3 regions of the Streptomyces sp. CNX435 genome follow, and region 1 is predicted to be linked to each of the others. Evidence: riboswitches for the same ligand, from Rfam matches in the RefSeq annotation. Region 1 holds a riboswitch; each other region holds the start of a gene.

Region 1 (4,246 bases):
CACTGGGCGTGGCACACTGCTTGAGGCATTCCGACAGGGAGGTATGGCGTGAGCGAACCGCGGTCCGCGCCGACCGTGGGGCAGGTCGTTCTCGGCAAGCGGTTGCAGGAGCTGCGCGAGCACGCCGGGCTGAAGCGCGAGGAGGCGGCCCGGATCCTGCGCGTCGCCCCGGCCACGGTCCGCCGGATGGAGACCGCCGAGGTCGCGCTGAAGGTCCCGTACGTGCAGCTGCTGCTGCAGACGTACGGCATCGACCGGGAGGAGGTCGACGCCTTCGTCGCGCTCACCGAGGAGGCCAACGAGCCCGGCTGGTGGCAGCGCTTCCACGACATCCTGCCCGACTGGTTCAGCATGTACGTGAGCCTGGAGGGCGCGGCGTCGCTCATCAGGTCGTACGAGCCGCACTTCGTGCCCGGCCTCATGCAGACCGAGGACTACGCGCGGCACGTCCTGAAGGTCGGCTCCCTCGGCCGGGTGGGAGCCGCGGAGATCGAGCGGCACGTCGCGCTGCGCATGGAGCGCCAGGAGCTGCTCACCCGCGAGAACGCGCCGCGGTTCTGGGCGATCGTGGACGAGACCGTGCTGCGCCGCCCGGTGGGCGACGGCCAGGTGATGCGCGCGCAGGTCGACCGGCTCCTCGACGTCGCCTCGCGGCCGAACGTCACGCTCCAGATGGCGGAGTTCCGCACCGGGCACCACCCGGGCACGTACAGCCCCTTCGTCCTCTTCCGGTTCGCGGTTCCGGAGCTGCCGGACATGATCTACACCGAGTACCTCACCGGTGCCGTCTACCTCGACGGCCGGCACGAGGTGGCCTCTCACCTCGCCGCGCTGGACCACATGGCGGCCCAGGCGGCGACGGCGAAACGCACGAAGGAGATCCTCCGGGACTTCCGCAAGGAGCTGTGAATGGAACGCATTTACAACGGTATGCCGGCCGCGGACCTCGGCGCCGAGGGCTGGCGCAAGCCGTGGAGCGGCGGCAACGGCGGCAACTGCGTCGAGACCATGAGGCTGCGGGACGGCCGGATAGCGGTACGGCACTCGGCCGACCCCGACGGCCCCGCCCTGATCTACACCCCCGGCGAGATGGACGCCTTCATCGAGGGCGCGAAGGCCGGCGAAGCCGACTTCCTGCTCTCCCGCAGCCCGGAATGACCGAGCCCGGCGCCGCCGCCGCGCACGTGCGGCGGCGCCGCAGGGTCCACTCGCCGGTCCCGCTGGACGGCGAGCACGACCCGGCGAACGGGGGTGTGGCCCGCGTCGGTTGACGCGGGCCGCCGGCCGGGAGCACAGAGAGGGAGGGGACGCCCGGGGGGCGTCCCCTCCCTCGGCGTCTGCGGGGGGTACGGGCGCTCGTGGAATTCCAGAAATCATGAACTGTGGGTGCACGAACCGCTGCCTTACGCGACGTAACGGCGTACGGTATGCCCCCGATGGCCCTCATCAGCCACTCGGGGAGGCCCACGATGAGCGCATCTCCACCCCCGTCCGGCGGCGCTGCCGGCGCTAGACGGGCGGTCCACGTCGGGGTACTGCTCCCCAAGATGCCGGAGGAGCCCGGCGTCTGGCTGGCGGAGTGCGCGGCGTACGACTCCGCGGGCGCCGACGCGCTGTGGCTGGACGGCGGTCCGGACCCGGCGCACGACGTGCTGGCGCTCGCCGCCGCCCTGGCCGGCGCCACGAACCGGGCGAAGCTCGTCGTCGCCCTGCCCGACAGTGTTCCGCAGGCCGCGTGGCTGGCCCGGGCGCTGGCCACCGTCGTGCTGCTGAGCGAGCGCCGGCTCGCGCTCGCCGCCGACTCCCGGCGGTGCGCGGAACTCGTCGCCGTCGCCCCGACGGTGCCCGCCTTCCGCCGGCTGGCGCCCGCCGGGCCCGGGTACGAGGAGCCGGGCGCCGGGCCCTGGACCCCGGTGGCGGCGCCGGCCGGGCCGGACGCCTGGCGGGCCGCGCTGTCCGGCGCCGCGGACCGCGGGGTGCACGGTCTCGTCGTACCGGCGGGGCCGCCGCTGCTGGAGGCGCTGCGCCGCGGCGGAGGTGTCCAACGCCACAAGCGCACCAACCGCCCTACACGTGCACGCGTAGCCACGGAGCGTCAGAGTCCGCGTGGATCCTCGTGATCCTCTTGTGATCTGCCGTTCGATCTCCTAGTGTCCGAGAGGTTCGCAGACGCGAGCACCGTGCTCCGGTACGCCGAATCCTGCCCGTCGGAGCCCGGAACCGTCGTCCCCACAGCCGTTCGGGCAGGAGCGGGGGAACCATTTCTCCGTCGGCCGGAGGCCCGGTGGCAACCGCACCGGACTCCCCGACTCGGGGTGAAGCCGCACCGCACGACGCGGCCGGGCAACTCCAGCCCGAACCCGACAGCTCACTTCGCAGGCGTCGGAGAAAGAGCGAGCCACCATGGCCGGAACCGGCACCCGGCGCGCGCCCAAGTCGCGCTCCACCCGCCGCTATGCCGCCGCCGCGGGAGTGGGCATAGCCCTCCCCGTCGCCGGCGGAGTCGCGGCGACCGCCGCGCACGCCTATACGGTCGAAAAGGGCGACACCCTCTCGGAGATCGCCGAGGACAACGGATTCGGGGCCGACTGGCAGCGGCTGTACGAGGCCAACAAGGCTGCCGTCGGCGACAACCCGCACCTGATCCTCCCGGGCCAGGAGCTGGACCTCGACGGGAAGGCCGAGAGCAAGCCCGCCGAGGCCGACCAGACCGCCGCCGAGAGCGAGAAGCAGCAGCGCTACGTCCAGCACACCGTCGGTGCCGGCGAGACGCTGTCCAAGATCGCCGCGAAGTACGACGTGCCCGGCGGCTGGCAGCGCGTGTACGTCGACAACGAGAAGGCCATCGGCGACAACCCGGCCGCGTTGAAGGTCGGCACCGAGCTGCGCATCGACACCGAGGGCGGCAAGGTCGACAAGTCGATCGACCCGAACGGCGCGTCGTCCTCCGGGAGTTCCGGCGGCTCCGGCGGTGCCACGGAGGCGTCGCAGGCGAGCGTCCCGACCACCGAGTCGGGCATCCAGGCCGCGGCCCGGGAGATCGTGCCCGCGGACCAGTTCACCTGCTTCAGCAACATCGTGGAGCGGGAGAGCGGCTGGGACCACACCGCGACCAACCCCAGCTCCGGTGCGTACGGCCTCATGCAGGCCCTGCCGGGCGACAAGATGGCGTCGGCCGGCTCCGACTGGCGGACCAACCCGGTCACCCAGCTGGAGTGGGGCCTGGACTACATGAACGAGCGCTACGGCAGCCCGTGCGCCGCCTGGGAGTTCTGGCAGGCCAACAACTGGTACTGACCCCCGGGGCCGTGGGCCCGCGGGAGTTCTTCGCCGCCCCGTCGTGCGGATGCGTCCGCGCGGCGGGGCGCGCTCGTGCGCCGGCTACGCCCCGGCCCCCTGTTCGGTCCCCTGTTCGTCCGCCGCCGCGGGCGCCGGGGTGGGCTCCGGGCCCGGTGCCGCGCTCAGCTCGGCCAGGTCGTGCGCCGCCTGTGCGAGCAGCCTGCGCATCGCCGCCTCGGCCGCGTTCGGGTCCTGGGCCCGTACCGCGTCGAGCACCGCGCGGTGGCTCGGCACCGGATCCCGAGGGCGGTGCCCGGGGCCGTGCACCAGCCGGTCGCGGGCGGCCAGGCCGGTGGCGATGACCAGGTCCATGCGCTCCAGCAGCTCGTTGTGCGAGGCGGCCAGCAGGGCGCGGTGGAACGCGAGGTCCGCCGCGACGGCCGCGGCAGAGGCAGTCGTCCCGTCGCGCCCCTCGGCCATGGCCGCGAGCGCCGCGTCCAGCGCCGCCAGGTCCGCGGCGGTACGCCGCACCGCCGCCAGCCGCACCGCCGCCGGCTCGACGATGCCGCGCACCTCGTCCAGGTCCCGCAGCAGCGGGGAGGCCGCCCGCACGGCGGCGCCGTCGCCCTGCCGCCGCTCCGCGGTCTCGAAGCGCCAGCGCAGCACGTCGGCGTCGAGGAGGTTCCAGTCGGAGCGCGGCCGGATGAACGTGCCGCGCTTCTGCCGGGCGTCGACCATGCCCTTGGCGGCCAGTACCTTCAGCGACTCGCGCAGCGCGGTGAGGCTGACGCCCAGCTCGGCCTGCATGGCGGCGAGGTCGAGGGTGGCGCCCTCGGCTATCTCACCGCTGAGGACGCGGTGGGCGAGGGCCTCCACCGTCTGCCCGTGCACCCCGCGGCGGGCGTAACCCGACATGGCCGCTTGCTCCTTCCCTGTGCCCCTGTTCCCCGTGCTCCCCCGGGCCCGG
Region 2 (4,246 bases), on a different contig from region 1:
TGGGTACGACGGCAAGGGCGTCTGGGTCGTACGCCGCGCGGAGGACGCCGCGGAGCCGTTCCGCGCGGGCGTGCAGGTGCTGGCCGAGGAGCTGGTCGACTTCCGCCGCGAGCTGGCCGCGAACGTCGTCCGCTCGCCCAGCGGGCAGGCCGTGGCGTACCCGGTGGTGGAGTCGATCCAGGTCGGCGGCGTCTGCGACACCGTCATCGCGCCCGCGCCCGGGCTGCCGCCCGAGGTCGCGGTGCGTACGCAGCAGCTCGCGCTGAAGATCGCGATGGAGCTGGACGTCGTGGGCCACCTCGCGGTGGAGCTGTTCGAGGCGGCCGACGCCGCGGGCGAGCCCCGGATCCTCGTCAACGAGCTGGCCATGCGCCCGCACAACTCCGGCCACTGGACCCAGGACGGCGCCGTCACCTCGCAGTTCGCCAACCACGTGCGCGCCGTGCTCGACCTGCCGCTCGGCGACCCGCGCCCGCGCGCGCCGTGGACGGTGATGGCGAACGTCCTCGGCGGCGACTACCCCGACATGTACCCGGCGTACCTGCACTGCATGGCCCGGGACCCGGGGCTGAAGATCCACATGTACGGCAAGGACGTGAAGCCCGGCCGCAAGGTCGGCCACGTCAACACCTACGGCGACGACCTGGACGAGGTGCGGGAGCGCGCCCGCCACGCCGCCGACTACCTGCGGGGGACGATCACGGAATGAGCATCGTATGAGTACAGGGGGCGTGGAAAGCGGCCCGCTGGTCGGCATCGTCATGGGCTCCGACTCCGACTGGCCGGTGATGGAGGCGGCGGCGCAGGCCCTCGCCGAGTTCGAGATCTCGTACGAGGTCGACGTCCTCTCCGCGCACCGGATGCCGCGCGAGATGATCGCCTACGGCGAACAGGCCGCCGCCCGCGGCCTGCGCACCCTCATCGCCGGCGCCGGCGGCGCTGCCCACCTCCCGGGCATGCTGGCCTCCGTCACCCCCCTCCCGGTGATCGGCGTCCCGGTCCCGCTGAAGCACCTCGACGGCATGGACTCCCTGCTGTCCATCGTGCAGATGCCCGCGGGCGTCCCGGTCGCCACGGTCTCCGTGGCCGGCGCCCGCAACGCGGGCCTGCTGGCGGCCCGCATCCTGGGCACCCACGACGAGGAGCTGCGCGCCCGGATGGCGGCGTTCCAGGAGGAGCTGAACGGCCTCGCCCGGGAGAAGGGCCGCCGGCTGCGCAAGCGGGCGGAGGAGACGGCGCCGTAGCCGGCGGATGCCCTCGTTCCGTAGTGCGTACCAGTTCCGCCACCGGGAGTTCCAGCGGCGGCTCGCCGCGCACCCGGACCCGGTCGTTCGCGGGGACTCCCTGCGCGGATAGCGTGGCCTTGGCCACGCTATCCGCGCAGGGAGGACCACCCATGACCGGCGAACTGATCGCGCGTGCGCGCGACGTGCTGCGTGCACACCCCGTCGTCGACGGGCACAACGACCTCCCCTGGGCCCTGCGCGAGCAGGTGGCGTACGACATCGACAAGCGCGACATCGCCGTCGACCAGAGCGCGCGGCTGCACACCGACATCCCGCGGCTGCGGGCCGGCGGGGTGGGGGCGCAGTTCTGGTCCGTGTACGTGCCCACCGAGCTGGCGGGGGACGCCGCCGTGAGCGCGTGTCTGGAGCAGATCGACGTGGTGCGGCAGCTCGTCGACCGCTATCCCGGGGACCTGCGGCTGGCCACGACCGCGGACGAGGTGGAGGCCGCTCGGGCCGCCGGCCGGATCGCCTCGCTGATGGGGGCCGAGGGCGGGCATTCCATCGCCAACTCGCTCGCCACCCTCCGCGCCCTGCACCGCCTCGGCGTGCGCTACATGACGCTCACGCACAACGACAACACCGACTGGGCCGACTCCGCCACCGACGAGCCGCGGCACGGCGGGCTCACCGCCTTCGGCGAGGAGGTGGTGCGGGAGATGAACCGGGTCGGCATGCTCGTCGACCTGTCCCATGTGGCGCCGGCCACCATGCGCGACGCGCTGCGCGTCACCGAGGCGCCGGTCGTTTTCTCCCATTCGTCCGCTCTCGCCCTATGTGACCATCCGCGCAACATTCCTGACGATGTGCTGGAAATGCTCCCCGCCAACGGCGGTGTGGCGATGGCCACGTTCGTGCCGAAGTTCGTCCTGCCGGCCGCCGTGGCGTGGACCGCGGAAATCGACGAGCACATGCGCGCCCGCGGTCTGGACCCGTTCGACGCGGGCGACGAAGCGGACCGCGTACGCCGTGCGTTCGAGGAGGCGAACCCGCGACCGCGGGCGACGGCCGCCACCGTGGCGGACCATCTGGACCATATGCGCGAAGCGGCAGGAATCGACCATATCGGTATCGGCGGCGACTTCGACGGCACCCCGTTCACCCCCGCCGACCTCGCCGACGTGGCCGGTTATCCGCACCTCGTCGCCGAGCTGCTGCACCGCCGTTGGTCGGAAGAAGACCTGGCCAGGCTGCTGTGGCGGAACGCGCTGCGGGTGCTGCGCGACGCCGAGTCGGCCGCCCGCGAGGTGGCCGCGCGGCGCGGTCCGTCGATCGCGACCATCGAACAGCTCGACGGTCCCGCGGACGCCCGGGGTTGAGCAGAGTGACATAAGTCACTCACGGAATTCTCATGTCATGGGGCAATGTGTCCGACTCCTCTGGAATCGATAAGTCTCCACCCGCGAGGGGGGATTGAGGAGCGGCGCGGGATGTGGCGATTGTCGGGCTGATTCCCATGTGACGTGGGAAACGGCCTTGACGGCGGTTTACAGCTTGTTCTGGTTTCGGCTGTGTGTTTACGGTGCTCGCCGTGCTCGCGCCACCGATGCGGGCACCTCGTCGCCGTAACGCCGAATCCTGTCGGCGGGGACGGGCAGGCACTTCAGTTTTCACGGCAGGAGCGGGGGACCCAGGTAAGTGCCGGACTGCGCGCAAGCGCGGGACGGCTTGGGGTGAAGCCATGCTCCGCATGGCCGGGCATCTCCAGCTCGAACCCGACAGCTCACCTCGCAGGCGTCGGAGAGGAGCATGTCCATGTCCGCACGCGGACGTCACCGTCGCCTGGGCCGGATAGCCCGGGGCAGCAGGGCCCTCGTCATCACCGCCGGCAGCGCCGGCGTCGCCATCCCCCTCATCGCCGGCGGCCACGCCCAGGCCGCCTCCGTCGACACCTGGGACCGAGTCGCCCAGTGCGAGAGCACCGGCGACTGGAGCATCAACACCGGTAACGGCTTCTACGGCGGCCTGCAGTTCGTGCAGAGCACCTGGGAGGGCTACGGCGGCCTGCAGTACGCGCCGCGCGCCGACCTGGCCACCAAGGAGCAGCAGATCGAGATCGCCGAGAAGGTGCTCGCGTCCCAGGGCCCCGGCGCCTGGCCGGTCTGCTCCGTGCAGGCCGGGCTCACCCAGGGCGGCCCCGCCCCCGACCTCTCCACCGGCGGTGGCGAGGCGGCTCAGCCGGAGAGCGAGCCCGCGGCGCAGCCCGAGTCGGCGCAGCCCGCCCAGCAGGAGCAGGCCCCGCAGCAGGACCCGGCGCCGGAGAAGAAGTACGAGAAGGCCGGCACCTACACCGTCGTCTCCGGGGACACCCTGTGGGACATTGCTATCAAGCACGGCATCGAGGGCGGTTGGCAGTCGATCTACGAGACCAACAAGGACGTCATCGGCGACGACCCGGACCTGATCTTCCCCGGCCAGGAGTACGTCTTCGACGGCGGCGAAGAGGTCACCCTGGAGGAGCCGGAGTCCGCTCCGGCCCAGCCCTCCGCACAGGAGGAGAAGCCGGCCGCGGAGCCGCAGCAGGAGCAGCCCGCCGCGGACGCTTCGGCGAGCGGTTTCTCCGCTCCGGTCGACGCCCCCGTGTCCACCCCGTACCGGGCCGCCGGCGGCTCGTGGTCCAGCGGTTACCACACCGGTGTCGACTTCTCCGCCGGCTCCGGCACCCCGATCAAGGCCGTCAGCTCCGGCACCGTCGTCAAGGCCGGCAACGGCGCCGACGGCAGCGCGTACGGCATCGCCGTCGTGATCGAGCACGACGACGGCCACTACAGCCAGTACGCCCACCTGTCGTCCACCTCGGTGAGCGTGGGCCAGTCCGTGGGCGCCGGCGAGCAGATCGGCCTGTCCGGCTCCACCGGCAACTCCACCGGGCCGCACCTGCACTTCGAGGTGCGCACCAGCCCGGACTACGGTTCGGATGTCGACCCCGTCGCGTACCTGCGCGACAACGGCGTCACCGT
Region 3 (4,246 bases), on a different contig from region 1:
GCGCCGCAGGAGGTCACCCGTGAACTGCCCGCACGCCGCCGGCGCCGCCGGCTCCGGCGCCGCCCCGGCCGGCCCCGGCGGGGGCCTCCCCGAGCCGCTGGCCATCGACCCCCTCGTACGCGACCTCGCGGGCGAGACCGCGCAACTGTGCGCCGCCGCCCCGCTCACCCGGATCGAGCTGCTGGGCGCGCCCGCGTGGACCGTCACGCGGCACGCGGAGGCGCGGCAACTGCTCACCGACGCCCGGCTGGTCAAGGACATCGGCGCCTGGCGGCTGTGGCAGACGGGCGAGGTCACGTCGGAGTGGCCGCTGATCGGGATGGTCAACCCGGGCCGGTCGATGTTCACGGTCGACGGCGCCGAGCACCGGCGGCTGCGCGCCAAGACGGCGCAGGCCATCACGCCGCGGCGGCTCGACGCGCTGCGGCCGGTGGTCGAGCGGGTGACGGCCGAGCTGCTGGACGCGCTGGAGGCCGCGGCGGCCGGGGGCGACGGGGTGGTCGACCTCAAGGAGGTCTTCGCGCAGCCGCTGCCGATGCGGGTGGTGTGCGCGCTGATGGGCGTCGCCGAGTCGGAGATACCGCGGCAGATGCGGCTGTGGAAGGCGTTCTTCTCCATGCTCACCCCGCAGGACGAGCGGCTGGCGGTGATGGCGGAGCTGGACCGCGTGTTCACGGACATGGTGCGACAGAAGACCGCCGACCCCGGCGACGACCTCACGAGCGCGCTGATCCTCGCCGACGAGGGCGGCGAGCCGCTGACCGAGGAAGAGGTCGTCGGCAACCTGAAGTCGATGATCGCGGCCGGGCACGAGACCACGATCACGCTCCTGCTCACCACCGTGCGCGCGCTGCTGGCGCACCCCGGGCAGCTCGGCATGGTCCGGGCGGGCAAGGTGGCGTGGGAGACGGCGATCGAGGAGGCGCTGCGCTACGACCCGCCGGTGACCCACCTGCTGATGCGGTTCGCGACGGAGGACATCGAGATCGCCGGCACGGTGATCGAGAAGGGCGAGGGCGTCGTCATCTCGTACCGCGCGATCGGGCGGGACGCCCGGCAGCACGGGCCGGACGCGGACGTCTTCGACGTGGCGCGGCCGACGCCGATCCGGCACATGACGTTCGGGCACGGGCCGCACATCTGCCCGGGCGCGGCGCTGTCGCGGCTGGAGGCGGCGGTGGCGCTGCCGGCGCTCTTCGCGCGCTTCCCGGGGCTGCGGGCGGCGGTGCCGGTGGAGGAGATCCGGAACCTGCCGGTGCTGACGCAGAACGACCTGGAGTCCTTCCCGGTACGGCTCGCCTGACGCCGGTGGGCGCCGTGTGCGCGCGACGGGGGGTGCGGGGGCGCGCAGATCGCCCTCTCCCGTTCCCGTTCCCGCACACTCTCCGTAATGGAATAGCGCCCCTCCGCATAACAACTGATGCACGATCAGCTAACGACCGGACCTCACCCCGCGTAGCCGGTGCGTCAACTTGTCCGTTTCCACAGGTACATGCCCGTATCGTCCGCAGCAAAGCACAACTGAATAACGGGAACGACTTGGAATCGAACGCCGTCGTCCGCTAGCGTTCGGTGACGCAGCGCGGTCGTCACTGCCGCCGCAAGAGGCGGCTCCGTGCGCCGTCGCCGAATCCCGCACGCGTCACAACTGCAGCAACGGCAACACCTAGGGAACCGGGGAACCACCACCTTGGGGTGAATCGGGCCAACCTCCGCCAGGAGGCGGCCTGTAGGAGACCTTCCTGCTCCGAACCCGTCAGCTAACCCGGTAGGCGAGAAGGAAGGAAAGGAGTACGCCTTCGTGGCGTCCTACAGGTCTGGGCCTGGCTACGGCCATGGCTATGACGATTACGGCTACGACGGCTATGCGTCCGGTGGCAACGCCCCCGAGGGGTACGCGCCCACCGGCTACGCCGCCGAAGAGCCGGTCGGCTATGCCGAAGAGCCGGTCGACGAAGTCTTCCCCGAGGACGACCTTCCCTCCCGCGGCCGTCGGCGTCTCGCCAAGCAGCGCGGCGGCAGCATGGCGCGCAGCGGCGCCGTACTCGGCGTCGGCGTCTTCGCCGCCGTCGGTGCGGGCAGCATGGCCACGGCGCAGGAGAAGCCGCCGGTCGCGATATCCATGCCCGACCAGGTCGACGCCGTCACGAGCGGGATAAGCGCTCAACTCCCGGACGCCGAGAGCCTGCCGGGCGTGGGCGAGCTGGTGCCCACCGAGGAAGAGCCCGCCGCCGACGACACGGTCGTCACCACGGCACCCCTCACCCAGGTCAGCTACGCCGCCGACACCGGCTCGGACACCGCCACCCCGACCGCCGACTCCGGCGAGGCCCTGCGGGCGCGCATCCTGGAGCAGGCCGACCAGCAGCAGGCGGAGGCCGACGCCACGGCCCGCGCCGCCGCCGAGGCCGAGGCCGCCGAGCAGGCGGCCGAAGAGGCCGCCGAGGCGAAGGCGGCGGAAGAGGAGCGCCAGCGCCGCCTGGAGGAGGAGCGCCGCCGCAAGGCCGAGGAGGAGGCCCGCCGCAAGGCGGAGGCCGAGCGCCTCGCCAAGCTCGCCGCCAGCTACGTCGCCCCGCTCAGCGGTTACACGCTCACCTCGACGTTCGGCGAGTCCGGCGACATGTGGGCCGCGGGCCACACCGGGCAGGACTTCGCCGCCTCCACCGGCACCCCGGTCAAGGCCGTGCACGGCGGCACGATCACCGAGGCCGGCTGGGCCGGCTCGTACGGCTACCGCATCGTCCTCACGCTCGACGACGGCACCGAGATCTGGTACTGCCATCTGTCCTCCATCATCCAGTCCTCCGGCGAGGTCACGACCGCCGACGTCATCGGGCGCGTAGGCGCCACCGGCAACGTCACCGGCCCGCACCTGCACCTGGAGGTACGACCCGGCGGCGGGGACGCGATAGACCCGCTGGCCTGGCTGCGCAACAACGGCGCCGCGGTCTGACCGGCGCGGCGGGGAAGGCACCCCGGCCGGCCCCAGAGGCCGGAGCACCCCGCCCGCCCGAAGACCGCAAGCCCCCATAAACCATCTCCCATGTCTCCGGCGTGCCCGTACGCACCTTCCCCCGTGGCGTCCGGGCGCGCGCCGAGACCGCCGGCGGCCCTGGTGGCCGACCCCCCGAACACCAGGGCCGTCGGCACTTCCGCCCCGTCCGCCGCAAGCGGGCGGGGCGGACTACTCCCCGGGCCCGCAGAGGCAGAACGGATGCCCCGCCGGATCGGCGAACACCGGACAACTGCCGCCCTCCTCGGAGAGCCGCGTGGCCCCCAGCCGCAGCGCCAGCTCGCCGGCGGCGGCGGAGTCGTCGACGCCGAAGCAGATGTGCATCTGCTGGGGATACTCGCGGTCGAGGTCGGGCCAGAGCGGCGGGCGGTAGCCCGCCACCTCCTCGAACGCCAGCCGTGGAAAGCTGTCTTCGTCCTTGGCGATCACCATCCATTCCTCACGGATGACCCGCATGCCGAGCAACCGCGTGTAGAAGTCGGCGAGCTCGCGGGCGTCGGCACAGTCGAGCACGATGTTTCTGACGTAGGCGTCCATGCGGTCACCCTGCCACGAGGGACCGACAGCTCGGGGTGGACCGGTAGCCGTGTCCGCTCAAGCAGCTTTGACCGCCGCAGCCAGGGCAGCCGCGCCCGTACCGCGCCCGGCGCCGATTTCACCCAGGACGGCGCGGATGGTGTGCAGCATCCGCTGGGGCCGCTCGAAGACGTCGGCCGCGGTGAACCGCAGTATGCGCCGGACGTCGGGGCAGCGCCCGAGGTCGTTGAGGCGCTCGACGTCGGCCAAGTGGGCCGCCCGGCCGCGGTGGAGGCCGTATCCCTCGATCTCGACGACGAGCCCCGCCAACGGGAAGAAGAAGTCCACCCGTATCAGCCGCCCGTTGGGCGCGGTGAACGGCACCTGGCTGAGCGGCCGCAGCCCGACGTCGTACATGCGCAGCCGTGCGATCGTCTCAGCAGGAGACCCGGAGCGCGGGTCGACCAGCGCCAGCCGCTGCCGCGCCGCGATGACACCCCGCCGCTGCCCGGTGCCGGCCAGGGCCTCGGAGACCGCGTGCAGATCGGTCACCTGCTCCCGCCACCGCCGCGGCGACCCGCCCCCGCATACCAACGGCCGCCGCGTCAACGCCGACTCCACCGCCACCATCGCCGCATCCCGCTCCGCGGTGCGCAGCAGGTCGACGAGGGTCCGGTCGGGGTTCGTCACCCGCAGCCCGGCGACGGTCGTGATCTC

Evidence for each region. A riboswitch is a leader RNA that binds a small molecule or an ion and turns the genes downstream of it on or off. The one in region 1 is predicted to bind cyclic di-AMP.
Region 2: it holds a riboswitch for cyclic di-AMP, as region 1 does, so the genes downstream of both, T328_RS20230 (transglycosylase family protein) here and T328_RS04390 (aggregation-promoting factor C-terminal-like domain-containing protein) in region 1, are expected to answer to the same signal.
Region 3: it holds a riboswitch for cyclic di-AMP, as region 1 does, so the genes downstream of both, T328_RS17945 (M23 family metallopeptidase) here and T328_RS04390 (aggregation-promoting factor C-terminal-like domain-containing protein) in region 1, are expected to answer to the same signal.

Annotation. Positions count from the first base shown of each region.
Region 1 covers NZ_JCANTA010000002.1:232,655-236,900, reverse strand. The annotation lists gene T328_RS04405 (Sco1979 family transcriptional regulator) at 49-909, shown strand; gene T328_RS04400 (DUF397 domain-containing protein) at 910-1,158, shown strand; gene T328_RS04395 (hypothetical protein) at 1,548-2,120, shown strand; cyclic di-AMP (ydaO/yuaA leader) riboswitch at 2,224-2,397, shown strand; gene T328_RS04390 (aggregation-promoting factor C-terminal-like domain-containing protein) at 2,404-3,297, shown strand; gene T328_RS04385 (FadR/GntR family transcriptional regulator) at 3,382-4,194, opposite strand.
Region 2 covers NZ_JCANTA010000012.1:457-4,702, reverse strand. The annotation lists gene T328_RS20245 (5-(carboxyamino)imidazole ribonucleotide synthase) at 1-709, shown strand, start outside; gene purE (5-(carboxyamino)imidazole ribonucleotide mutase) at 717-1,244, shown strand; gene T328_RS20235 (dipeptidase) at 1,397-2,605, shown strand; cyclic di-AMP (ydaO/yuaA leader) riboswitch at 2,846-3,038, shown strand; gene T328_RS20230 (transglycosylase family protein) at 3,042-4,246, shown strand, end outside.
Region 3 covers NZ_JCANTA010000010.1:4,775-9,020, reverse strand. The annotation lists gene T328_RS17955 (cytochrome P450 family protein) at 1-23, shown strand, start outside; gene T328_RS17950 (cytochrome P450 family protein) at 20-1,303, shown strand; cyclic di-AMP (ydaO/yuaA leader) riboswitch at 1,648-1,790, shown strand; gene T328_RS17945 (M23 family metallopeptidase) at 1,802-2,953, shown strand; gene T328_RS17940 (VOC family protein) at 3,185-3,550, opposite strand; gene T328_RS17935 (putative endonuclease domain-containing protein) at 3,608-4,246, opposite strand, start outside.